Linked DNA regions of Variovorax paradoxus. The protein of the gene in region 1 interacts with the protein of each later gene in a pairwise test. Links are inferred from orthologs where the notes say so. Each region holds a gene or a part of one and is shown on either strand. Other genes may lie near its edges.

Region 1 (8,621 bases):
GCCGCGCAACTGGGCCGCCCGCTGTACGAGGTGCCCGTGGGCTTCAAGTGGTTCGTCGACGGGCTGGTCGACGGCTCGCTCGGTTTCGGCGGCGAAGAAAGCGCGGGCGCCACCTTCCTGCGCCACGACGGCAGCGCGTGGACCACCGACAAGGACGGCATCGTGCCCGCCCTGCTCTCGGCCGAAATCGCTGCGCGCACGGGGCGCGACCCCGGCGAGCGCTTCAACGAACTCACGCAGGCGCTGGGGCGCCCTGTGTCCGATCGCGTGGACGCACCCGCCACGCCCGAGCAGAAGAAGCGCCTGTCGGCCCTATCGCCGCAGCAGATCACCTCGACCACGCTGGCCGGCGAGAAGATCGAGAACGTGCTGAGCCACGCGCCGGGCAACGGCGCGGCCATCGGCGGCGTGAAGGTCGTCACCGAGAACGGCTGGTTCGCCGCTCGGCCTTCGGGCACGGAGAACATCTACAAGATCTACGGCGAGAGCTTCCTCGGCGACGAGCACCTCGCACGCATCCTCGGCGAGGCGCAGCAGGTGGTCGACAAGGCGCTGTCGGCGAGCTGACGCGAGGCAACAGCGCATGGACACGCTTGTGCTGCGGCTGCAACCCGGCGACGACCTGCGCGCGGCACTCGATGCCGTGCTGAAGCAGGGCGGCATCGGCGACGCGGCCTTCGTGGTCTCGGGCATCGGCAGCCTGCGCGGCGCGCGCATTCGTTTCGCGGGCGCCGAAGCGGCGACGCGCATCGAAGGCGACCTTGAAATCCTTACGCTCGCCGGCACGCTGTCGCCCGATGGCTCGCACCTGCATCTCAGCGTGTCGGATGCCGCCGGCCGGGTGTCGGGCGGCCATGCCGCACCGGGCTGCGTGGTACGGACCACAGCCGAGGTCCTCGTCGCGGTGCTGCCCGAATGGCGCTTCTCGCGCGAGCCCGACACGCAGACCGGCTACGCCGAGCTGGCGCCCAGGCGCCGCTCGAGCCAGACGCTGTAGCGCGACAGCCCGAAGCACAGCAGCCAGTAGACGGCCGCGACGAACAGGTAGCCCTCGAGGTAGAACGGCCGCCAGACCGGATCGCCGCCCAGCGCGAGCCCGAGCGCGCCGGTCAGCTCGAACAGACCGACCACGGTCACCAGCGAGGTGTCCTTCAGCGTACCGACCACGCTGTTGGTCAGCGCGGGCACCACGAGGCGCAGCGCCTGCGGCAGCACGATGTCGCGCTGCACCGGCCAGCGACCGAAGCCCAGCGCCATCGCCACCTCGGTCTGGCCGCGCGGCACGGCCTGCAGGCCGCCGCGGATGATCTCCGCCAGATACGCTGCGACGAACAGCGTGAGCCCCATCAGCACGCGCACCAGCACGTCGGGCTGCCAGCCCGCGGGCCACAGCAACGGCAACAGGAACGAGGCCATGAACAGCACCGAGATCAGCGGCACGCCGCGCACCAGCTCGATGTAGCTCGCGCTCAGCGTGCGCACCACCGGCCATTCGGAGCGCCGCCCCATCGCGAGCAGCAACGCCAGTGGAAAGGCCAGCGCCAGCCCGACCACGGCCAGACCGATGGTGAGCGGCAGGCCACCCCAGCGGCTGGTCGGCACCGTGCTCATCCCGGCCACGCCACCGTGCATCAGCCCGACGAACAGCAGTAACGCCACGAGCCACAGCGGCACCAGCCACCAGCGCCAGCTGCGCGGCCAGGCGCTGAGCACGGTCACCGCAGACAGCACGACCACCGCGAGGGCCGGACGCCATTGCTCTTCATACGGAAAGCGACCGAACAGCATCGGCCGCCACTTCTCGGCGACCACGCCCCAGCAGGCGCCGTGCTGAACGGCGCGGCAGGCATCCGCGTCGGGGCGGAACACGGCGTGCACCACGCCCCATTCGAACGCGTGGAAGCCGGCCCACGCGAGCAAGCCCAACAACAGCACCGTGGCGAGCGCGCGCAGCGGCGACCCCCACAGCTCGCTGCGCCACGCGATGGGGCCTTGCGCGACGCGCCTCATCGCCAGCCTCGCAGCGCGACGCGCGCGTTGTAGCGGTTCATGCCGAAGGAGATCACGAGCGACAGCAGCAAATACACCGCCATGATGATCGCGATGCACTCGAATGCCCGTCCGTTCGAGCCGATGGTGGTGTTGGCCACCGACACCAGCTCCGGATAGCCCACGGCGACGGCCAGCGACGAATTCTTGGTGAGGCTCAGCAACTGGTTGGTGAGCGAGGGCACGATCACGCGCAGCGCCTGCGGCAGGATCACGATGCGCAGCTGCTGCACCGACGACAGCCCCAGCGCCTGCCCCGCCAGCACCTGCCCCTGCGAGACCGAGAGGATGCCGGCGCGCACGATCTCGGCGACGAAAGCCGCCGAATACAGCGACAGCCCGGCGACGATGGTCACGTACTCCGGGCTCAGCGCGGCGCCGCCGCTCACGCCGAAGTCACCGCGCTCGGGCCATTCGAAATGCGTGGGCCACCAGCCGCCCTCGCCCGTCACGGGCCAGGGCACGCTGAGCCCGCCCTTGCTGAGCCACACGCCCGGCAGCAGGTGCACGGGCTCGGTCGGGTCGGGCAGCAGGTTGGCCATCGCGAAGGCCAGCATCAGCAGCTGCACCAGCAGCGGCACGTTGCGCAGCAGCTCCACGTACGCGGTGCAGATGCCGCGCAGCAGCACGTGCGGCGCGAGCCGGCCGATGCCGATCAGCGTGCCGAGCACCACCGCGAAGATGGCGGCCGGCACGGCTGCGCGCACGGTGTTGATCAGGCCCGCAAGAAACGCGCGCCACGAAGGTTGGCTGGCATCGAAATCGAGCCAGCCTTCGCTGATCGAAAAGCCTGCGGGCTCGGTGAGAAAGTCGAAGCCCGAACGCACGCCGCGTGCGCGCAGCACCTCGAGCGCATGGTTCACCACCCAGGCGGCGCCCGCCACGACGGCCAGCACCAAAAGGGCCTGCACGAGCCAGGCCAGCCAGGCGCCGCGGCGCGAGGCCTGCCCACTCATCGAACAGGAGGTGCGTAGATCAGGCCGCCTTTGCTCCACAGATTGTTGGAGCCGCGCGGCAGCTTGAGCACCGACTTCGGTCCGACGTTGCGCTCGAACATCTCGCCGTAGTTGCCCACGGCCTTGATGGCGCGGTACGACCAGTCCTTGTCCAGGCCCAGCAGCTTTCCGAGGTCTTCACCGGCGCCGAGCAGGCGCTGCTGCGCCGGGTCTTTGCTGCTGCCCTTGAGCTGGTCGGCATTGGCTTGCGTGACGCCGAACTCTTCGGCCTCGATGAGCGCGTTGGGCACCCACTTGGCGATCGCGAACCACTCGTCGTCGCCGCGGCGCACCAGCGGCGCGAGCGGCTCCTTGGAGATCAGCTCGGGCAGGATGAGGTAGTCGTCGGGGTTCGGCGCTTCCTTGTTGCGCAGGCCGGCCAGCGCCGAGGCGTCGGTCGTGAAAGCCTGGCAGCGGCCCGAGAAGAAGGCCTTGAACGAGGCTTCGAAGCTCTCGAACACCACGGTCTTCACCGGGATGTTCTGCGCGCGGAAGTAGTCCGACACGTTCTTCTCGTTGGTGGTGCCCGACTGCGTGCAGATGGTGGCGTTCTTGAGCTGCTTGGCGCTCGTCACCTTGAGCTTCTTGGGCACCAGGAAGCCCTGGCCGTCGTAGTAGGTGATGGTGGTGAAGTTGAAACCCAGCGACGCGTCGCGCGTGAGCGTCCAGGTGGTGTTGCGCGCGAGGATGTCGATCTCGCCGGCCTGCAGGGCCGAGAAGCGCTGCTGCGAGTTGAGCGGCACGAAGTCGACCTTCTTCGGATCGCCCAGCACGGCCGCGGCGATGGCGCGGCAGGTGTCGACATCCAGGCCCGACCAGTTGCCCTGCGTGTCGGGCGCCGAGAAACCGGCCACGCCGTTGGTCACGCCGCACTTGACGGTGCCGCGCTGCTTGACCGCGTCGAGCGTCTTGCCGGCGAAGGCCGGGGCCGCGGCGGCCAGCGCGACAACGGAGGCGGCGGCCAGCAGTGCCGGACGGAATCGGGTGTTTTTCATCATGGGTGTGTGCTCCTCAACAGTAGGCAAAAGGCAGTGTACGGGGCGATGCCGGCCGGCGACAAAGAACCCCGCGTTGGATACATATGTCGATCCGTTCGCGGGCGACCGGTTGGCGGCGCGGCGAGTTTCACTACCATACGGCCCTTTCATCACTGCTGAACAGGAATCACACCATGGTCAAGTCCGACGACACCGGCAAGCTCATCCTGCGCGTTGCGCTGGGCATCCTCATCCTGCTGCATGGCATTGCCAAAGTCGGCAAGGGCGTCGACGGCATCGGCGGCATGCTCGCGTCGCACGGCCTGCCCGCGGTGCTGGCCTACGGGGTCTACGTGGGCGAGATCCTGGCGCCGGTGCTGCTGATCGTCGGCCTGTTCACGCGGCCCGCCGCGCTGGTCGTGGCCATCAACATGGTCGTGGCGATCTGGCTGGCGCACCGCAAGGACCTGGGCGCGCTGAACGCGCAAGGCGGCTGGGCGCTGGAACTGCAGGGCATGTTCCTGTTCGCGGCCATTTCGCTCGCGTTCACGGGCGGCGGTCGCTTCGGGCTCAACAACAAGTAAGCCAGCCAACGGACGGACGACCCTTCAGTCGTCGTCCGCCGCATCGAGGCCTGGAAACAAGACCTCGGTGTAGCCGAAGCGCGAGAAATCGCGCACCCGCATCGGGTACAGCTTGCCGAACAGGTGATCGACTTCATGCTGCACCACGCGCGCATGAAAACCATCGGCGGTGCGGTCGATCGGGTCGCCGTACAGGTCGAAGCCCGTATAGCGGATGTGGGCGAAGCGCGGCACCACGCCACGCAGGCCCGGCACCGACAGACAGCCTTCCCAGCCCTCTTCCTCTTCGTCGCCCAGCGGCGTGATGACGGGGTTGAGCAGCACGGTGCGCGGCACCGGCGGTGCGTCGGGGTAGCGGGGATTGACGGTGTCGGTGCCGAAGATCACCAGCTGCAGATCGACGCCGATCTGCGGCGCCGCAAGGCCGGCGCCATTGACCGCTTTCATGGTCTCGAACATGTCGCGCACCAGCAGGTGCAGTTCGTCGGTGTCGAAAGCGGCGACCGGCTGCGCAGTGCGCAGCAGCCGGGGGTCGCCCATCTTGAGGATTTCGCGGAAGGCCATGGCGGGATTATGGCCAGCGCGCCACGCCCTCGCTGGGGCGTGTGCTTGCTTTGTGTCAGGGCTTGTCGGCCAGCGCCGGCGCGTCACGCCACGGCACGCCCGGCGGCGGGCGCATCGCGTTGCTCGGGTAGTTGGGCGACACGCCCGGGTGCGCAGGCGAAACGGCCGGCGGACGCATCTGAACCGGCGGACGGCCGGATGGATAGGTCGGCCGCACGGCTGGATAGCTGGGACGCACCGCGGGATAGCCGGGTCGGCCATAGTAGGGACGGCGGTCGTAGTACGGGCGACGGTTGTCGTAGTAGCCGCCACCCTGGATGTAGACCGGCGCCGGCACCACAACGGGACCAGGATCGGAGTAGTACGGATCGGAATAGCCGCCGGAGTAATACGGATCGCCAGGAACGGCCACGCAGCCGCCCAGCAGCGCGATGCCGCCGAGTGCGAGGCTGGTCGCGAGAACACGAATTTTTTGCATGAGGGACTCCTTGTCGGCCTTCTGTAATCGTTCAACGCCCGCTTGTAGACCCTGTTGACTGCGCGGATGTGAAGTCGCGTAACGGCCGGTAAGGGCCACAGTCAACGCCGCCGCCCGCTTCAGGCTTCGGAAGCCGGCGGAACCCCGCTCGCGAGAATCTCCAGCATACGCGCCTCGTCGATCACGGTAACGCCGATGTTGCGCGCCTTGTCGAGCTTGCTGCCAGCCTCTTCCCCGGCCACGAGGTAGTGGGTCTTCTTGCTGACGGAACCGGCCACCTTGGCGCCGGCTGCCTCCAATTTATCCTTCGCATCGTCGCGGCTCAGCGTAGGAAGGGTGCCGGTGATGACGAAGGTCAGCCCCGCCAAAGGCTTGGGCGCGCGGGCTTCGGGCTCGAACTCTTCCCAGGTCAGGCCGCAGGCCCGCAGTTGCTCGACCACTTCTCGGTTGTGCGGCTGGTCGAAGAAGGTGCGCAGGCTTTGCGCCACCACGGGGCCGACGTCGTTCACTTCGAGCAGTTGCTCTTCGGTCGCGTCCATGATCGCGTCCAGCTTGCCGAAATGCTTGGCGAGGTCCTTGGCCGTGCTCTCGCCAACATGGCGGATGCCCAGGCCGAACAGGAAGCGCGGCAACGTCGTCTTCTTCGAGGCTTCGAGCGAGTCGACGAGGTTCTTGGCCGACTTTTCCGCCATGCGGTCCAGGCCCGCCAGCGTGACGAAGCCGAGCTTGTAGAGATCGGGCAAGGTGCGGATCAGGTTGGCATCGACCAGCTGCTCGACCAGCTTGTCGCCCAGCCCGTCGACATCGACCGCACGCCGTGCCGCGAAGTGCAGGATGGCTTCCTTGCGCTGCGCCGCGCAGAACAGACCGCCGGTGCAGCGGTAGTCGACCTCGCCCTCCTCCCGTACCGCCTCGGAATCGCACACGGGGCAGGTGTGCGGCATCGTGAAGATGGCGCCGCGCCGGTCGTCGGGCTTGGCCAGGCTGTCGGGGGCGACGCCGACCACTTCGGGAATCACGTCGCCGGCGCGCCGCACGATCACGGTGTCACCCACGCGCACGTCCTTGCGGCGGGCCTCGTCTTCGTTGTGCAGCGTGGCGTTGGTCACGGTCACGCCGCCGACGAACACCGGCGCCAGCTTGGCGACCGGCGTGAGCTTGCCGGTGCGACCCACCTGGATCTCGATGCCGACCACCTCGGTCAGCTGCTCCTGCGCCGGGTACTTGTGGGCCACGGCCCAGCGCGGTTCGCGCGAGACAAAACCCAGCTGTCGCTGCAGCGCCAGGCTGTCGACCTTGTAGACCACGCCGTCGATGTCGTACGGCAGCGCATCGCGCTGGCGGCCGATGGTTTCGTGGAACGCTATCAGTTCAATAGCACCTGTCGCCCGCGCAGTCTGCGTCGCGACAGGAAATCCCCATGCATGGAACTGCTGCAGCCAGTCGAACTGGGTGGCAATCTCCGGACCGCCTTCGCTCGCGGACGAAACCTCGCCAAGGCCGTAGGCGAAGAAGCTCAGCGGGCGCGCCGCCGCGATCGCGGGATCGTGCTGGCGCACCGCGCCGGCCGCCGCGTTGCGCGGGTTGACGAACACCTTCTCGTTCTTCTGCCCGGCGGCGATCTTCTCGCGCTGGCGCTCGTTGAGCGCGTCGAAATCGGCGCGCTTCATGTAGACCTCGCCGCGCACCTCGACCACGGGCGGCGCCGTGCCCTTGAGCTTCAGCGGAACCTCCCGGATGGTGCGGATGTTCTGCGTGACGTCTTCGCCCACCTCGCCGTCGCCGCGCGTGGCGGCAAGCACCAGCACGCCGTGCTCGTAGCGCAGGCTCATGGCCAGCCCGTCGAACTTGAGTTCGCAGACGTAGGCGATCTGCGCTGCGTCTTCGGCCAAGCCCAGTTCGCGGCGCACGCGCGCATCGAAGGCGCTGGCGCCGGTCGGCGTGATGTCGGTTTCGGTGCGGATCGACAGCATCGGCACGCGATGCCGCACCTTGGCCAGGCCGTCGAGCACCGCACCGCCCACGCGCTGCGTCGGCGAGTCGGGTGTGCGCAGCTCGGGAAACTCGGTTTCCAGCGCCTGCAGGCGCTGGAACATCTTGTCGTACTCCGCGTCGGGCAACTCGGGGGCGTCGAGCACGTAGTAGAGATGGGCGTGGCGATGCAGCTGCTCGCTCAGTGCGGCGGCTTCGCGTGCCGCTTCGTCGCGCGTGGTCATTGGGGGTCCCTCGGGAAAAAGACGGATCAGCTGAAGAGGCGTCGCGCGAGCGGCGAGCCCGCGGCGAGGTCGCGTGCGTCGAGCGTGTCGTACAGCTGCTCGAGGTCGGTGCCGATCACGTCCATGGTTTCGTCGCGCAGCAACTGGCCGTCGCTGTCGGTCACCACGCCGTCCATCTCGCGGGCGAGCGTGGCAGCAGCTTCGCGCATGCGGCGGAACGGCTCTTCGCCGCGGTCGACCTGCGGCACATCGAGGCTCAGGCTGAGTTCGCGGATCGCCGATTGCGCCGGATCGTCGGCCAGCGCGGCCTGGGTGTCGAACGAGAGCCCGAGGATCGGCGGCAAGCCGACCTCACTGGTCGGCAGCACCATGCGGCCCGGGATGATCCCGGCGACAAAGCCCAGCCGCGCAGCGTTCTGCTGCACATAGCCCGGACTCCAGGCCGCATGCAGCGCACGCAGCACGAAGCCCAGTTGCGCGTCGTGCGCGCTGGCGAACTGGTCGAGCTCGCGGGCGCGGGCCACTTCGTCGAGCATCTCGGGAAACTCGGGCGCGCCGTTCACGGCGTCGGCAAAGGCCTGCGCCTTGACCACGAACTCGGAGTACTCGATCTCATTGAGCGCCCCGGTGCGGTTGGCCAGCTGCACGCCGACCTGGAAAGCGCGGTAGCGCTGGCCGGGTGCCGGCGGTTCCCACTGGCTGGTGAAGTCGTTCAAACCTTCGATGGCCACCGGCTTGCTGCCGGCGCGGCGCGTCGA
Region 2 (8,880 bases), 4.2 Mb from region 1 along the record:
ATCAGCAGCAGCTGGCGCAGCCTCGGCTTGTCGGTCACGGCCTGGGAGGCCAGCGCGAGCATCGCGACCAGGCCGCCCTCGCCTTCGTTGTCGGCGCGCAGCACGAGCACGACGTACTTGATCGACACGATGACCGTGAGGGTCCAGAAGAACATCGACAGGATGCCGTAGACGTTCTCGACGGTGAACGGCACATGGCCGTGACCGAAGACTTCCTTGACCGCATAGAGAACGCTGGTGCCGATGTCGCCGTAGACGACGCCGATGGCGCCGACGATGAGGCCGGCAGAGATGTTTTTGGGGGCTGACACGAGGTCGATGGGAAAAGGGCGGCTCGCAGTGATCGACGCGTCAGTCACGCCGGGATGCCGCGGCCGCGCCGCGCATCCCTCCGCCCTTTGGGTTCCTTTGCTGTGGGGCTGCTATTTTGCCGCTGCCCGCCCGCGCCGCAACCCGCCTTCGCCGCTCATTCGTAGATTTCGGCGTCCGGATCGGTCGCTTCCATCTCGTAGCTGGCCGCGACCATGGCCAGACGGCCCACCACGCCATACATGTAAAAACGATTGGGGGCGCTGGCGCCGGGCTTGGCGCCCGGTTGCGGCAGCTGCGCGCTTTCCGAGAAAGCCAGCGGCACGTAGCTGGCGCCCGGCTGCTTGAGGTTCTCGTCGGCGGCGCGCTCGGCGTGCACGCGGTAGAAGCCGCCCACCACGTAGCGGTCCATCATGTAGACCACCGGCTCGGCCACGCCGTTGTGCACGCGCTCGTTGGTGAGCACGCCTTCCTGCACGATCAGCTCGGTGGGCTCGCGCAGGTCGCGCCCGGCGCTGGTCTTGGCGGGCGACGAGGTGGCGGTGCGCGACTTGCCAATGAGCGCCTCGACCTCTTTCGCGTCGCGCACGGTCACGACGCCGGGGCTCCCGCTGCCGCTGTGGCCGCCCTTGACGACCACGAACGGCTTCTCGTTGATGCCGTATTCCTTGTACTTGCGGCGCACCTTGGTGAGCACCGCGTCGACATGGCTGGTGAGCACGTCGATGCCGCGGCCCTCGGCCACGTCGACGCCTTCGGCGCGCGCGTAGATCGGGTTGATGAGCCACGGATCGATGCCCAGCAGCTTGCCGAAGCGCTTGCACAGCTCTTCATAGCTGTGCAAATGGTTGCTCTTGCGGCGCACCGACCAGCCCGCGTGCAGCGGCGGCAGCAGGTATTGCTCGTGCAGGTCTTCGAGGATGCCCGGCGTTCCTGCAGAAAGCTCGTTGTTCAGAAGAATTGTGCAGGGATCGAAGTTCTTCAGGCCCAGGCGGCGCTTGGAACGCACCACCGGTTCGAGCGTCACGGTCTCGCCGTTGGGCAACTCGATCTTCTTGGGCGACTTGATGGCCGGATCGACGGAGCCGATGCGCACATTGAGGCCCGCCATGTGGAAGATGCGCACCAGTTGCGCGATGTTGGCGAGATAAAAGGTGTTTTTCGAGTGATTTTCAGGAATGACGAGCAGGTTGCGCGCCTCCGGACAGATCTTCTCGATGGCCGCCTGCGCAGCCTGCACCGCCAGCGGCAGCATTTCCTTGGTGAGGTTGTTCCAGCCGCCGGGGAACAGGTTGGTGTCGACCGGGGCGAGCTTGAAGCCCGCGTTTCGGATGTCGACGGCGCTGTAGAACGGCGGCGTGTGCTCCATCCACTCGAGGCGGAACCAGCGCTCGATGGCGGGCGTCGAGTCGAGCACCCGCTGCTCCAGTTCGTTGATCGGGCCGGTCAGGGCAGTGACGAGATGCGGAACCATGCAGCGGCCTTGTTGGTTTTGTGCTTAAAGGTGGAGTGGAATTGTAGGATTTGGGGATGGCCGCCCCGATGACAAGCAGCCAAAGAGAACAAAGCACCCCAATCCACAACACACGTTGCAAGAACACCGCGGCACGGGCCGCGCCGCCGGCCCGATGGCCCCGGCCCTTCGGACCCCGACTAGCTGCGGACTTCGCCCTGCCCCAGCACCACGTACTTGAGCGAGGTCAGGCCTTCGATGCCGACCGGGCCGCGCGCATGGAACTTGTCGGTGCTGATGCCGATTTCGGCGCCCAGCCCGTACTCGAAACCGTCTGCGAAGCGCGTGCTCGCATTCACCATCACGCTGGCCGAATCGACCTCGCGCAGGAAGCGCTGGGCATTGATGTGGTCGCGCGTGACGATGGCGTCGGTGTGGTGGCTCGAGTAGCGGTTGATGTGCGCAATGGCCTCATCGACGCCCGCCACCACCTTGATGCTGATGACGGCGGCCAGGTATTCCTCGGACCAGTCGGACTCGACCGCATCAAGCACCTTGGCCTGCGGATGGTGCGCCTCGCTGGCGCGCAGGATGGCGGCAGCGGCCGGGTCGCAGCGCATTTCGACGCCCTTGGCGGCGAAGACGGCGGCGATCTCGGGCAGGAAGTGGTCGGCCACCGAGGCCGACACCAGCAGGCCTTCGGCGGCGTTGCAGGGGCTGTACTTCTGGGTCTTGGCGTTGTCGACGATGCGCAGCGCCATGTCGAACTCGGCCGTGTCGTCCACGTACACGTGGCAGTTGCCGTCCAGGTGCTTGATGACGGGCACCTTGGCGTCGCGGCTGATGCGCTCGATGAGGCCCTTGCCGCCGCGCGGAATGATCACGTCGACGAATTCGGGCATGGCGATGAGCTGGCCCACGGCTTCGCGGTCGGTGGTCTGCACCAGCTGCACCGCCTCGACCGGCAGGCCGGCTTCGGCCAGCGCCTCGGACACCAGCAGCGCCAGCGCCTTGTTCGACTCGATGGCTTCCGAGCCGCCGCGCAGGATGGCGGCATTGCCGCTCTTGATCGCGAGGCTCGCGGCCTCGATGGTCACGTTGGGGCGGCTCTCGTAGATCATGCCGAAGACGCCGATCGGCACGCGCATCTGGCCCACGCGGATGCCGCTGGGCTGCTGCTTCATGCCGATGATTTCGCCGATCACGTCGGCCATGCCGGCCAGCTGCTCGCAGCCTTCGGCCACGGTTTCGAGGACCTTGGGCGTGAGCTTGAGCCGGTCGACCATCGGGGCCGACAGGCCGGCGGCCGTGGCGCGCTCCAGGTCCTTCTGGTTGGCAGCAGCCAGCTCGGGGCCGACTTCGCGCAGGCGCCGGGCCAGCGCCTTCAGTGCTCTGTTTTTGGTAGCTGCATCCGCACGGGCCATGAGGAATGCAGCGGCTTTGGCTTGCAGACCGAGGGTCTGCATGTGCTCGCTGACGTTGAACGCGTTCATAGCCGGCATTTTCCCACGCGGACCTTCGGTCCGGCTGACGCGGGCCTTTTGCCGTCTACAGACGGCAAGCGGACGTCAGGCGCGGCGTGGCGCCGAGGCCGTGCTGCAGGCGCGGCACAGCATCAGCGCCAGCCGCTGCAGCGCCTGCCAGCCGCTGGCGGGCCAGTCGGGCTGCTTCAGGCCCTTGCAGATGCCGTCGACCAGGTGGGCCGCGCGCAGCAGGCGGGTCAGCATGCGGTCGTCCAGGCGCGGCAGCACGCGTTCGAAGGCGCGCTCGCGCGGGCCCCAGATGCGGTTCTCGCGCAGCGCCATCGGCAGCGGGCGGCCGGCGGCCATGGCGTCCTTCACGCGCTTGAGGGCGCGGATGTCCTCGGCGATCGTGTAGTGCACCAGCACCTCGGCTTCGCCCTCGGCCTGCAGGCCGTCGAGCATGCGCGCCACGCGCTGCGGGTTGCCGGCCAGCACGGCCTCGGAGAGCTTGAACACGTCGTAGCGCGCCACGTTGTTGACGGCGCCCTCGACCTGCTCCCAGCTCAGCTCGCCGGCCGGGTGCAGCAGTGCAAGTTTCTGGATTTCCTGGTGCGCGGCGAGCAGGTTGCCTTCGACGCGGTCGGCAAAGAACTGCAGCGTGCGCTGCCCTTCGTCGCCGGGCATCACGCGCTGGTTCTGCAGCCCGAGGCGCTGGGCGATCCATTGCGGCAGCGCGGCGCGCTCGATCGGGTCGACCTGGAGGCTCACGCCGTTGTTCTCGAGCGCCGAGAACCACGCACCGGTGCGCGTGGCCTTGTCCAGGCGCGGCAGCATCACCAGCGTGAGCGTGCTGTCGTTGCCGGGCGCGGCCTCGGCCAGCTGCTGCAGCGCGACGCTGCCGTCCTTGCCGGGCTTGCCCGACGGAATGCGGATCTCGACGATCTGCTTGTCGGCGAACAGCGAGAGCGAGCCTCCGGCCGCGAGCACCGCGCTCCAATCGAAGTGCGCGCCAGCCACGGTGTACGAGCTGCGCTCGGTGTGGCCCTGGGCGCGCGCGGCGGCGCGGATGGCGTCGGCCGCCTCCTGCGCGAGCAACGGCTCATCGCCGTGGATCGTGTAAAGCGGCTTCAGGCCCTTTTGCAGGTGGGCGCCGAGCTGGGCACTGGCAAGTTGCATTGAAAGAACGGAAGCGAGGCTTACAGGGACTGCACCGCCGCCAGCCGGCGCATCAACTGCTGCGCGATGTCGGCCTGCATGTCGCGGTACAGCAGATCGGCCTCGCTCTCCTTGGCCAGCGCATTGGTTTCGTTGAAGCTCAGGTCGCGCGTCTGCGAGACCTCGGAGGCGGCCAGCAATTCCTTGCCGCCCGGTGTTCGCAGGCTGAAGCGGGCGCGCAGGCGCAATTGCACCTCGCGCACCAGACCAGCGGAATTGGTCGAGATGACGAACCGGTCGCGGTCCTCGCCCAGCACGACGAGCACGGCGTCGGCGGTGCCCGCCTCTTCCTTGGGCACCAGCCGCACGTTGCCGGCCGCGCGCAGCTCGCGCCGCAGCTGGTTGATGAGCGCCGTATTGCCTTCGAGCGACAGCGTCTTGAACGCGAAGGTCGGCGCCTGGCGCAGTGCGAAGCCGCAGCCGGACAGCACCAGCGAAGCGCCTGCGACGCCGAGGCCCAGGAGAAAGCCGCGGCGCGGCTGCGAGGCATTGCGAATGTTCATGCGTCTGTCGTTTCCGTCGTTCTGCAGAGTCTGTGTCAGATGACCACGTTGACCAGGCGCCCGGGCACCACGATCACGCGCTTGGGCGGCGCGCCTTCGGCGAAGTTGACGAAGTCGTCGCAGGCGAGCGCCAGACGCTCGATCTCGTCCTTCGAGGCACCGGCGGGCACGAGCAGCTTGCCGCGCAGCTTGCCGTTGACCTGCAGCATGAGTTCGACCTCGTCCTGCGCCAGTGCGGCCACGTCGACCACGGGCCAGGGCGCGTCGAGCAGGTCGCCCGATGCCTTGTCGTAGCCGAGCTGTTGCCAGAGCTGGTGCGCGATGTGCGGCGTGGCCGGGTACAGGCAGCGCAGCAGGATGCCGAAGCCCTCGCGCGCGGCGGCCGCGTCGCCCGCGCTGCCGTCGGGCTTGAAGCCTTCGAGCGCGTTGAGCAGCTTCATCGTGCCCGACACCACGGTGTTGTATTGCATGCGCTGGTAGTCGTAGTCGATCTGGCGCAGCACGGTGTGCACCTCGCGGCGCAACGCCTGGGCGGGCTTGCCGAAGCTCTGGCCGGCGAGCGCCACCGGCGCCACGTCGGCCTGGGCCACGCCGTAGTTCCACACGCGGCGCAGGAAGCGGTAGCTGCCTTCGACGGCCGCGTCGTTCCACTCGAGCGTGGCTTCGGGCGGCGCGGTGAACATGGTGTACAGGCGCGCGGTGTCGGCGCCGTACTTCTCGATGAGGTCCTGCGGGTCGACGCCGTTGCGTTCGCTCTTGCCCATCTTGCCCACGCCGCCGTACTCGACCTTCGTGCCGTCGGCCAGCGTGCCGCCGGTGATGCGACCCTGCGCGTCGAGCACCGCCGTGACTTCGAGCGGCGGGAAGTAGTCCTTGCCGCCCTTCTCGTTGCGCTTGTAGAAGATGTGGTTGAGCACCATGCCCTGCGTGAGCAGCTTGGCGAAGGGCTCGTCGGCCTTCACGAGGCCCAGGTCGCGCATGACCTTGGTCCAGAAGCGCGCGTACAGCAGGTGAAGAATCGCATGCTCGATGCCGCCGATGTACTGGTCCATCGGCATCCAGTAGTCGGCGCCCTCGGCGACCATGGCCTGGTCGTTCTTGGGGTCGCAGTAGCGCATGAAGTACCACGACGAATCGACGAAGGTGTCCATCGTGTCGGTCTCGCGCCGCGCGGCCTTGCCGCACACCGGGCACACCACGCCGGCGTGGAAGCCTTCGTGCTTGGCCAGCGGGTTGCCCGAGCCGTCGGGCACGCAGTCGGTCGGCAGCACCACGGGCAGGTCCTTCTCGGGGACCGGCACCGCGCCGTGTTCGTCGCAATGGATGATCGGGATCGGCGTGCCCCAGTAGCGCTGGCGGCTCACGCCCCAGTCGCGCAGGCGCCAGGTGGTCTGCAGCTCGCCCAGGCCCTTCTGGCCCAGCGCATGCGCCACGGCGGCCACGGCCTCCTTGTAGGTCATGCCGCTGAAGTTGTCGGAGTTGATGGTCACGCCGCGCTGCTTGTCGCCGTACCAGTCCTGCCACTTGTGATAGTCGAAGTGCGGTTCGTCGTCGACCAGCACGACCTGGATGATCTCGATGCCGTACTTGTTGGCGAAGGCAAAGTCGCGTTCGTCGTGCGCGGGCACGCCCATCACGGCGCCGTCGCCGTAGTTGATGAGCACGTAGTTGCCGACCCACACCGGCACCTGTTCGTCGGTGATCGGGTGCGTCACGGTCAGGCCCGTGGGCACGCCCTTCTTCTCCTGCGTGGCCAGCTCGGCTTCGGTGGTGCCGCCGCCCTTGCATTCCTCGATGAAGGCCGCGACCTTCGGATCGAGCGTGGCGGCGTGCGCCGCCAGCGGATGCTCGGGCGCGACGGCGCAGAAGGTGACGCCCATGATGGTGTCGGCACGCGTGGTGAACACGTACATGCGGCCGTCCTGGATGAGCTTGCCGCTCGCATCCTTGATGTCATGCGTGAAGGCGAAGCGCAGGCCCTCGCTCTTGCCGATCCAGTTTTCCTGCATCAGCTTGACGCGCTCGGGCCAGCCCGGCAGCTTGTGCTGGGTGTGCTCGAGCAGTTCTTCGGCGTAGTCGCTGATCTTCAGGTAGTAGCCGGGGATCTCGCGGCGCTCGACGGTGGCGCCGGTGCGCCAGCCCTTGCCGTCGATCACCTGCTCGTTGGCCAGCACGGTCTGGTCGACCGGGTCCCAGTTGACGACCTGGGTCTTGCGGTAGGCAATGCCCTTTTCGAGCATCTTCAGGAACAGCCACTGGTTCCACTTGTAGTAGCTCGGATCGCAGGTGGCGATCTCGCGGCTCCAGTCGATCGCCAGGCCCATGGCCTGGAGCTGGCCCTTCATGTAGGCGATGTTCTCGTAGGTCCACTTGGCCGGCGGCACGCCGTTCTTGAGCGCCGCGTTCTCGGCCGGCAGGCCGAAGGCGTCCCAGCCCATGGGCATCAGCACGTTGTAGCCGCTCATGCGCAGGTAGCGCGTGAGCATGTCGTTGATCGTGTAGTTGCGCACGTGGCCCATGTGCAGCTTGCCGCTGGGGTACGGCAGCATCGAACAGGCGTAGTACTTCTTGCGACCCGTGTCCTCGGTGACACGGTAGACATCGGCGGCGCGCCATTGCGCCTGGGCAGCGGACTCGACGTCGCTGGGTTTGTAGCTGGGGTTCATGACATCTCGGCAGGGCCCGGCTCGACGGCGGCCGGGAAGGCGGATTATCGCGCCGCGCGTGATCGCCCCCGGCCCCGTGCCGGAATCAGGCCCTTTCCTGCGGCGGCGGGGCGGGCGTCCACTCGTCGCCGAACAGTTCCGGCTCGCTGTAGGCCTGCAGGTTCGCCCAGTGGTGGGCCGCATCTTCCCGGTAGAACAGGCTGGCCAGCCCCGACGCCAGGCGCCGCGCGCCGTCGCTGATGGCCGGAATGTCGCCCGACACCGTGCCGTGCGACAGCGCCGCCGGGTAGCAGAAGCAGTGGATGCGATCCAGCCCCGGGCAGGCGCCGGGCGCGTTTTCCTGGAATTCGAAGGCCGGCCCGAGGTCGGGCGAATCGGTCAGTTCGCGGTCTTCGTCACCGGGCGCGGGCGTGAAACGATCTTTCCAGGTGCGAATGTGGGCGGCAATGCCCGCGAATTCGGGGCGGGCGGCCCAGTCGACCTGGAAACCGGTCGACACGATCAGGAAGTCGAATGCGAAGTCGCCCTTGGGCGTGGTCACGCGCAGCGCCTCGCCCTGCGGCGCCACGGCCAGGACGGGGCAACCGAAGTTGAAAAAGGCGTTGGCATGCCGCGACACCCGCAGCGTGCTGCCGTGCGGCGGCGGCACGTTCAGCACGTTGATGTAGTGGCGGATGCGCCATTTGAGTTCGTCGGGCAGGTCGTAATGCCCCTGCGTGAGCCCCGGCACGCCGGCGCCCTTGCCCTTGTTGACGCGCGGCAGGTCGGGCCGGCGGATCAGCAGCTCGACGCTGTGCGCGCCGGCCTCGAGCGCCGTGGCGGCACTGTCCATGGCCGAGGAGCCCGCGCCGACCACGCCCACGCGCAGGCCCTTGAGGCGGCCGTAGTCCATCTCGTCGGACGAATGCGCCCACCTGGCGCGCGGCAGGCCGTCCACGAACGCGGGCACGGCCGGACCGCCGAGGCCGTCGCGGCCGGTGGCCAGCACGACGCGGCGCGCCAGCACGCGGCGTTCGCCGTCGGGCGTGCGCAGGTCCAGGCGCACGGCGCTGGTGTCGGGCAGCGGCTGCAGGCCGGTGACGGCGGTGTCGTTGCGCACGTCCACGCCCATCACGCGGCGGTACCAGACCAGGTAGTCCATCCACTGCAGGCGCGGGATCTTGTCCATCGCGGCCCAGGCCTCGGTGCCGAACTGGGCCTCGAACCAGGCACGGAAGGTCAGCGAGGGCAGCCCCAGCGCAGGGCCCGTGAGTTCCTTGGGCGAGCGCAGG

What was found.
Region 2: the proteins of ligA (region 1) and leuS interact in binary tests that used the Escherichia coli proteins (3 or more experiments, as listed by UniProt). The link is inferred for Variovorax paradoxus from one-to-one orthologs.

Annotation. Positions count from the first base shown.
Region 1 is NZ_CP045644.1:5,271,723-5,280,343, reverse strand. The notes cover bases 5,316-8,218. They hold ligA (NAD-dependent DNA ligase LigA), read right to left. Parts: upstream 7,864-8,218; coding sequence 5,767-7,863; downstream 5,316-5,766. Other genes in these bases: GFK26_RS24325 (cell division protein ZipA C-terminal FtsZ-binding domain-containing protein), read right to left, coding at 7,890-8,218; GFK26_RS34345 (hypothetical protein), read right to left, coding at 5,316-5,647. Also shown: pgm (phosphoglucomutase (alpha-D-glucose-1,6-bisphosphate-dependent)), read left to right, coding at 1-567; GFK26_RS24365 (PPC domain-containing DNA-binding protein), read left to right, coding at 584-997; GFK26_RS24360 (amino acid ABC transporter permease), read right to left, coding at 952-2,010; GFK26_RS24355 (amino acid ABC transporter permease), read right to left, coding at 2,007-3,005; GFK26_RS24350 (amino acid ABC transporter substrate-binding protein), read right to left, coding at 3,002-4,039; GFK26_RS24345 (DoxX family protein), read left to right, coding at 4,216-4,605; def (peptide deformylase), read right to left, coding at 4,630-5,169; more of GFK26_RS34345, read right to left, coding at 5,225-5,315; more of GFK26_RS24325, read right to left, coding at 8,219-8,621. UniProt on the Escherichia coli protein: DNA ligase that catalyzes the formation of phosphodiester linkages between 5'-phosphoryl and 3'-hydroxyl groups in double-stranded DNA using NAD as a coenzyme and as the energy source for the reaction.
Region 2 is NZ_CP045644.1:1,063,941-1,072,820, forward strand. What follows is about bases 4,779-7,940. They hold leuS (leucine--tRNA ligase), read right to left. Parts: upstream 7,610-7,940; coding sequence 4,979-7,609; downstream 4,779-4,978. Other genes in these bases: lptE (LPS assembly lipoprotein LptE), read right to left, coding at 4,779-4,943; GFK26_RS04825 (flavin-containing monooxygenase), read right to left, coding at 7,695-7,940. In the rest of the region: GFK26_RS04795 (potassium transporter Kup), read right to left, coding at 1-311; gshA (glutamate--cysteine ligase), read right to left, coding at 467-1,783; GFK26_RS04805 (glutamate-5-semialdehyde dehydrogenase), read right to left, coding at 1,963-3,255; holA (DNA polymerase III subunit delta), read right to left, coding at 3,331-4,401; more of lptE, read right to left, coding at 4,422-4,778; more of GFK26_RS04825, read right to left, coding at 7,941-8,880.